DNA from 3 places in the Arthrobacter sp. Z1-15 genome. Region 2 is predicted to be linked to each of the others. Evidence: riboswitches for the same ligand, from Rfam matches in the RefSeq annotation. Region 2 holds a riboswitch; each other region holds the start of a gene.
The links. Region 2 has a riboswitch for S-adenosylmethionine ahead of M1D40_RS10910 (flavin reductase family protein). Riboswitches for the same ligand answer to the same signal wherever they lie in the genome.
Positions count from the first base shown of each region.

Region 1: another riboswitch for S-adenosylmethionine. It lies ahead of M1D40_RS00875 (LLM class flavin-dependent oxidoreductase); the one in region 2 lies ahead of M1D40_RS10910 (flavin reductase family protein).
Region 3: another riboswitch for S-adenosylmethionine. It lies ahead of M1D40_RS03500 (ABC transporter substrate-binding protein); the one in region 2 lies ahead of M1D40_RS10910 (flavin reductase family protein).

Region 1 is NZ_CP096454.1:167,232-169,425, forward strand. It holds gene M1D40_RS00870 (hypothetical protein) at 1-563, opposite strand, end outside; SAM riboswitch class IV at 716-831, shown strand; gene M1D40_RS00875 (LLM class flavin-dependent oxidoreductase) at 868-2,194, shown strand, end outside.
Region 2 is NZ_CP096454.1:2,386,284-2,388,477, forward strand. It holds gene M1D40_RS10905 (PhzF family phenazine biosynthesis protein) at 1-657, opposite strand, end outside; SAM riboswitch class IV at 763-884, shown strand; gene M1D40_RS10910 (flavin reductase family protein) at 946-1,452, shown strand; gene M1D40_RS10915 (hypothetical protein) at 1,964-2,194, shown strand, end outside.
Region 3 is NZ_CP096454.1:749,217-751,410, forward strand. It holds gene M1D40_RS03500 (ABC transporter substrate-binding protein) at 1-1,329, opposite strand, end outside; SAM riboswitch class I at 1,423-1,511, opposite strand; gene M1D40_RS03505 (hypothetical protein) at 1,641-2,153, opposite strand.

The sequences.
Region 1 (2,194 bases), 1.7 Mb from region 2:
TGTTGGCGCGATGCAGCCTGAGCTGCCCGCCGTCGTGATCTGTTGGCTAGGGCGGTAACTCCGAATCCTGCTAGGACAAAGGCAGGCTGCCCCCAAAAGAATCCCGATGTATGAACATAAGTTCCGTTGAGGCCGTAAAAGCGTGCATAATCCGCTCTGATTGAAAGGTGCACTGTTTCGCCCGGTTCCAGAACGATTCCCCACACTTCAAGGGACGCCGGCCGGTGTCCCGCCGAGAGTTGTGCAACCAGGTTTCTGGCCGCGGCCCATGAGTTCTCGTAGTTTTGTTGAAGATTTGCCTGGGCCTGCTCCGACTTGGTGAGATGGCCGCCGGACCGCCGATAGCCGCGGAAAACGCGGTAACCGTTCCGCACCGTACGGATCACCAAAACAATGGTGAGCACAACCCACATCAGGAAAATGGCGAGTTGAATGAGGGCCTGAACATTGACACTGCTGCCGGACTGGAGGTTGATGTTTGTCCCCAGGGCCGCGCCGAGATAAAGCGCAAAAACACCAACAAACGGCACGATCCAGCTCAGGTGTCTTTTCATGTCGCACACAATAGCGACTGGGCGCGCCAGCGGAAGCGTGTTTTGGGTCCGGCAACGGGCGGGACCCCGGCCGGCGGCAGGGGTGGGCAGCAACGGGCAGGTTCACAAAAGGTCATTGACTTCCCAAGCGCTGCAGTGCTGTGCAGATACTGGAGCCGAAGGATCATGAGTCCCAACGCGAAGCTCTGGCTGGTTGGGCGGCAACCCTCTTCTCCGTAGCGGGGTGCCCCAGATGAGGATCCGGCCGTCCCGCGTCCGCGGACGGCAAGTACGGCGCTCCTTTGCGGGTGCGTCCCGTTCCGAAAGGTTCGCCATGTCAGAGCAGAGCATCCCCGCGACCGAAGAGAGCAGCCGGCGGCAGATCCGCTTCAATGCCTTCGACATGAACTGCGTGGGCCACCAGTCGCCGGGCCTGTGGCGCCACCCGCAGGATAAGTCCGCCGAGTACACCGACCTCCGCTACTGGGCCCATCTGGCCAGGACCTGCGAAAAAGGGCTGTTTGACGGCATTTTCCTCGCGGATGTGCTGGGCACCTACGACGTGTACGGCAGCTCCAACGAGGCCACCCTGCGGCAGGGAACCCAGGTTCCGGTCAATGATCCGCTGCTGCTGGTGTCCGCGATGGCCCTGGTCACTGAACACCTCGGCTTCGGCGTCACTGCCGGAACCGCGTACGAGCATCCTTATCCGTTTGCCCGCCGGCTCTCCACGCTTGACCACCTCACCAACGGCCGGGTCGGCTGGAACGTCGTGACCGGGTACCTGCCCTCCGCCGCCCGGAACCTGGGGGCTGAAGACCAGCTGGAACACGATGAGCGCTACAACCACGCAGATGAGTACCTCGAAGTAATCTACAAACTGCTGGAAGGCTCCTGGGAGGACGGCGCCGTCGTCCGCGACAAGGAGACCGGCGTTTTCACCGACCCGGCCAAGGTTCATGACATCAACCATGAAGGCAAGTACTTCAAAGTTCCGGGAATCCACATCAGCGAGCCGTCGCCGCAGCGCACGCCGGTGATTTATCAGGCCGGCGCCTCCCCGCGGGGCATTACGTTTGCGGCTGCCAACGCCGAGGCGGTTTTTGTCGGAGCGCCCACCAAGGAAAAGCTGAAGGCAACGGTCACGAAAATCCGGGACGCCGCCGAGGCCGCAGGCCGGGACCGGCATTCCATCCGGATCTACACGCTGATGACCGTTATCACTGCCGCCACCGCAGCAGAAGCCGCCGCCAAACACGAGGACTACCAGCAGTACGCCAGCCATGAGGGTGCCCTGGCGCTGATGTCCGGGTGGATGGGCGTGGACCTGTCCGGCTACAACCTGGACGAGCCGCTGGGCAACGTGAAATCCAATGCCATCCAGTCCGCCGCGGGCAACTTCCAGAAGCCCAAGGACGACGGCGAACCCTGGACGGTGCGCGACATCGCCGATTCAGTGGGGATCGGCGGCCTGGGGCCGCGGATGGTGGGTTCGGGAGCGGAAATCGCCGAGGAGATGATCCGCTGGGTGGAAGAGACCGACGTCGACGGTTTCAACCTTGCCTACGCGGTTACGCCGGGCACCTTCGAGGACATCGTCGAGTTTGTGGTGCCCGAACTGCAGAAGCGCGGCGCCTACCGGACCGAATACAGCGCCGGCA
Region 2 (2,194 bases):
TCCGGTGACGGGATCTTCGGTGATGCCGAGCCCGGGCACAAAGGCGCGGACCTCGTAGTCGGTTTCAGCGTCCGCAGGCTGCGCGCCGATGACACCCACGCGCAGGCTTCCCATGACAACCGGATCCGGCTTCAGTGCCAGCACCGCTGCGGCATCCGGGAGCAGCAGTCCCAGCCAGCCGGGTCCGTTGTCGATCCAATTGGAGGCAAGGATCTGGGTGCGGTCCAGGTTCAGGGCCTTCAGCGCCTGGTCAAGGACCTCGTCTTCAAGCGGTCCCGAGCGCAGCAGCGGCGGTGCGGCGAAAGCGGCAATGCCGGCATTGGCGTGCAGCGTCACGAGGCCGATTCCGCATTCCTGCACGACGACGTCGGGATAGCGCCGCTTGTTCCCGGCCTCCAGCCACGCGTGGCAGGTTCCCAGCGTGGGGTGCCCGGCAAAGGGAATCTCGCCGCCCGGGGTGAAGATGCGGACCCGGTAGTCAGCCCCGTCCCTAGTGGGCGGCAGCACGAACGTGGTTTCCGACAAGTTGGTCCACCGCGCAAAAGACTCCATGTCGGAGTCCGAAAGGCCTTCGGCTTCCAGAACCACGGCAAGGGGATTGCCCAGATACGGTTCACTGCCAAAGACGTCCACCTGTTTAAACCACCGCTGTTTCATAGCCAAACTCTATCCCCTGGCTGCCGGGAGTTTTATGAAGCGGAGTTTTACGAAGTAAGGCATCCGTTTGCAACCCTGCATCGGCCGCGCCTACCTTGGGAGAAGAATCAAGAGTTCCAGCCACGGGCCCTGGCCGGCTGGACGGCAACCCTCTCGCCGTAGCGGGGTGCTCCAGGTGACGATTCGGCCGCCCGGCGAGACTCTCCCGGCTGCGGCAAGTACCGCGCTGGTGGCGCCGCGGCCGTAATGGCCGCCGGCACCGCGCTTAAGGCAGAGGATCTTTCCACCATGTCCCTTGTTAGCGACCTTCAGCCGGCAGCCCTGCGCCGCGCCTTTTCACGTTTCCCGTCCGGCATTGCCGCTTTGTGCGCGGTGGTCGACGGAGAGCCGCAGGGAATTGTTGCCTCGTCCTTTACCGTGGGCGTGTCCATGGACCCGCCCCTGGTCCTGTTTGCCGTACAGAACACGTCCCGCACCTGGCCGGTGCTCCGGCCGGCAACGCGGATCGGCGTATCCATCCTGGGCTCCGAACACGAGGGAATCTGCAAACAGATCGCATCCAAAACCGGCGACCGTTTCGCCGGGCTTGACCTGCACACCGACGAGTCCGGTGCCCTGTTCCTGGACCGTGCCGCCCTGTGGCTGGAGTGCTCAGTGGAGAACGAGGTGCCCGCGGGCGACCACACAGTGGTGCTGCTGCGGGTTCACGGCCACACCTCCCACGACGACGCCCATGAGCCGCTGGTCTTCCACAGGTCGGCGTTCCGGCAGCTCAGCGTCCCTGAATTCGCCTGACCGGAAAGCGCCGCCGGGAACTGGAAATTGGAAGCCGCGTCAATTCATTTTCCGCGGCACATTCCTTGCCGGCACGGCCTCCGTTACCAAACCTTTACATCATGCCATGGACGGACTATTGTTCTTCGGATTACTTCGAAAGGAAGTAGCGGAGATGAGCACAAACAGAAATGTCCACGGCACATCACACAAAAAGGGAAAGCCCGGCAGCCGGCCGGGTTTGCCGCTTTCACGGAAGGCTTTGCTTCCGGCAGCAGTACTGGGCCTTCTACTGGCAGGGTGCACCGCGCAGGAGGAGCCGGAGACCGCTTCCAGTAAGCCGGCCTCGCCTTCAGCCTCTGCCGAGGAGCCGGCCCGGCCGTCCTCTTCAGCCGGCGAGCCCGGCACAAACGGCCTCAGTCTGGAGATCGCGCCGAATGCCACCCAGGCACCCGGCACAGAGGCCTCGCCGAATGCCGCCCAGACACCGGATGATTCAGCTGTGCAGGCTCTGTTCCGGGCGGACAATCCCGTGAGCGTGGAAACTTTCTTTCAGCAGCAGCCGCAGTGGCGTCCCGCCAACGCTAGCGTCGTGCTGGAGGAATCCGGCAGCGGAACCGGCACCTTCGAGCTGCCCGCTATGGAACCGGGGACCAGCTTCACCTCTTATCTCACCTGCAACCAGCCGGGGGCCTACGACATCGAGGTTCTGGACGATGAGTCGGACCACCTTTCCACCGTCGGCAGTGACCACTGCAATGTC
Region 3 (2,194 bases), 1.6 Mb from region 2:
CAGCTGCACGCCGATCTCCCGCCACTGCTGCTCGATCAGTTCGAAGGCCGGTTTGATGACCACTGAGTTGTTGGAGCTGGTGACGGTGACCTCGAGTTTCTCGCCGTCCTTCTCGCGGATGCCGTCGCTGCCTTCCTGCCAGCCGGCGTCGTCCAGCAGCTGCCGGGCTTCCTCCGGGTTGTAGGCCAGGTCAGCGCTCAGGTCCACGAAGCCGGGGGCCTGATGGTTCAGGACCGACGCCGCCAGCGTGTAGCTCTCGGAGAGCACCGTGTCCTTGATGGTCTGCCGGTCGATGCCCGCCTGCAGGGCCTGCCGTACGGCGGGATCGGCCAGCTTTCCGCTGCCGGTCCGCACGGCGGCCATGTTCACCGTGAGGTCCACGCCGTCGGCCGCGAGCACCTGGTTGCCGCTGGATGCCAGCGCCGCCTCGTCCACCGGCTGCAGACCGCGGACCAGATCTACCTGGCCGGACTGCACGGCGCCGGCGCGGTGCGCGACCTCGGGCAGGTATTTGATGACCACCTTGTCCAGGTGGGCCTCGCCCGGGTTCTCCGCCCCGTCCGGAGCCCAGGCGTAGCCGTCCCGCTTGGCGAGCACGACTTCCTCATCGGGCTTTTCGGATTCGTAGACGAAGGGCCCGGAGCCGGAAATGGACGAGATGGCCGACTGCCCGGCCGCGTCCTTCTGCAACGTGGCCGGGGAGACGAGTCCGGCAGTGACGGAGGAGGTGGCGCGCAGGAAGTTGGAGTTCGGGGCGTTCAACGTGACCACCACCTGGTCCGTGCCGGTTACTTCGCTGGTTTGGTAGCCGGCGAAGTCCACGTTCGGCTGGATCTGGGCGGCGGGAAGGCCCAGGCCAAAGCTGTCCAGGTTGGCCTTCACCGCCGCGGCGTCGAGCGGGGTGCCGTCGCTGAACGTGACGCCGGGGCGGATGGTGAAGGTGAATTCGGTGCTGTCGGCGTTGGCCGAGAAGGCCGAGGCGATCCAGGGAACCAGCTCACCCTTCTCCGGGTCAAAGTAGGTCAGCCGGTCCAGCACCGAGTTCAGCACGTTGGACTTCTCGTAAAAGCGCGCGGCCTGGGTCTGCCAGTTGTTGATGGGGGTGACCTCGGCGTACACCAGCGTGCCGCCGTCGACCGGTTCACCGGACGTCCCGGCCGCGGCGTTGGTGCCTGCTGTCTGGGAACCGGATCCGCAGGCAGACAGGGTCAGTGCCGCCGCGGCCAGGAGCGCCGCGACCCGCAGGGGAGTGCGGGAAGCAACCGAGGTGCGGGAGGTGCGGGAGGTGCGGGCCGCAAATATGCGGGGGGATCGGGGGGAGTCGTGCATGGGATCCTCTCGGGTCGCACCGAGGAACACGGCATTCGAGCACGCAGGAGCCGCTGCTGCACAGCTCTGCAGCTCGGGCCCAACGGGGAAGTGAGTCCATCGGTCCTGGCATGAGCACCGGCCCCGAAGGGTGGTTGCTGCGGCGTCAACGAGCCAGGTCTCTCAGCCGCTCTGGATGGGAAATGTCCGGATTCGAGAAGCGGACACCACCATGGAAGCTTGGCGGAGGCCGTCCGGGCAAGAGAATGACGCCGCGTTGCCGCAAACTCCGCAGCGTGACGTCATGCGTCTCTTCCTGCGTCACACAGGTGTCATAAACGTCCGCGGAGCAGGCGGTTCGGCCGGCGCGACGGCGTGCGGCCGGGCTTGGCGGCGGACCGTTCCCCGGGTGCCCGGTAGCGCACGCGCCGGCCGGCGTCGCTGAGCAGCAACACGCCGTCGACCATAGTTTCGCGCAGTTCCATCAGTGCGAACTGGTACCGCTCCGGCGCCCGGGAGGAATCACGGAGGTAGCGGGTGCAGGCTGTGGACATGCGCATCAGCACATCGGTGTTGGCGGAGCCGCTGCGCAGATGGGCGAGGGTTTCGATCATGCGCTCGCGTGCATCCAGCACGGTGGCGCGGCAGCGTTCCTCGTCGCCGGCGCCCTCGATCACCTGCGGTTCGATCGGGGCCAGCGGACGCTTCAGGTGCAGATCCGTGATGAGTGCGTTCAGGGCCGCATTTTCGTCGCGGCGGTCAATGCCTGCCCGGATGCTCCAGCCGGCGGCGGTTCCCAGAACGAGCGCCGCGAGGGCCAGGAGGGACACTGCCAGCCAGTCCATACAAGACCTCCGGAAGAAGCGTTCTTCGACGGTACCCGGCG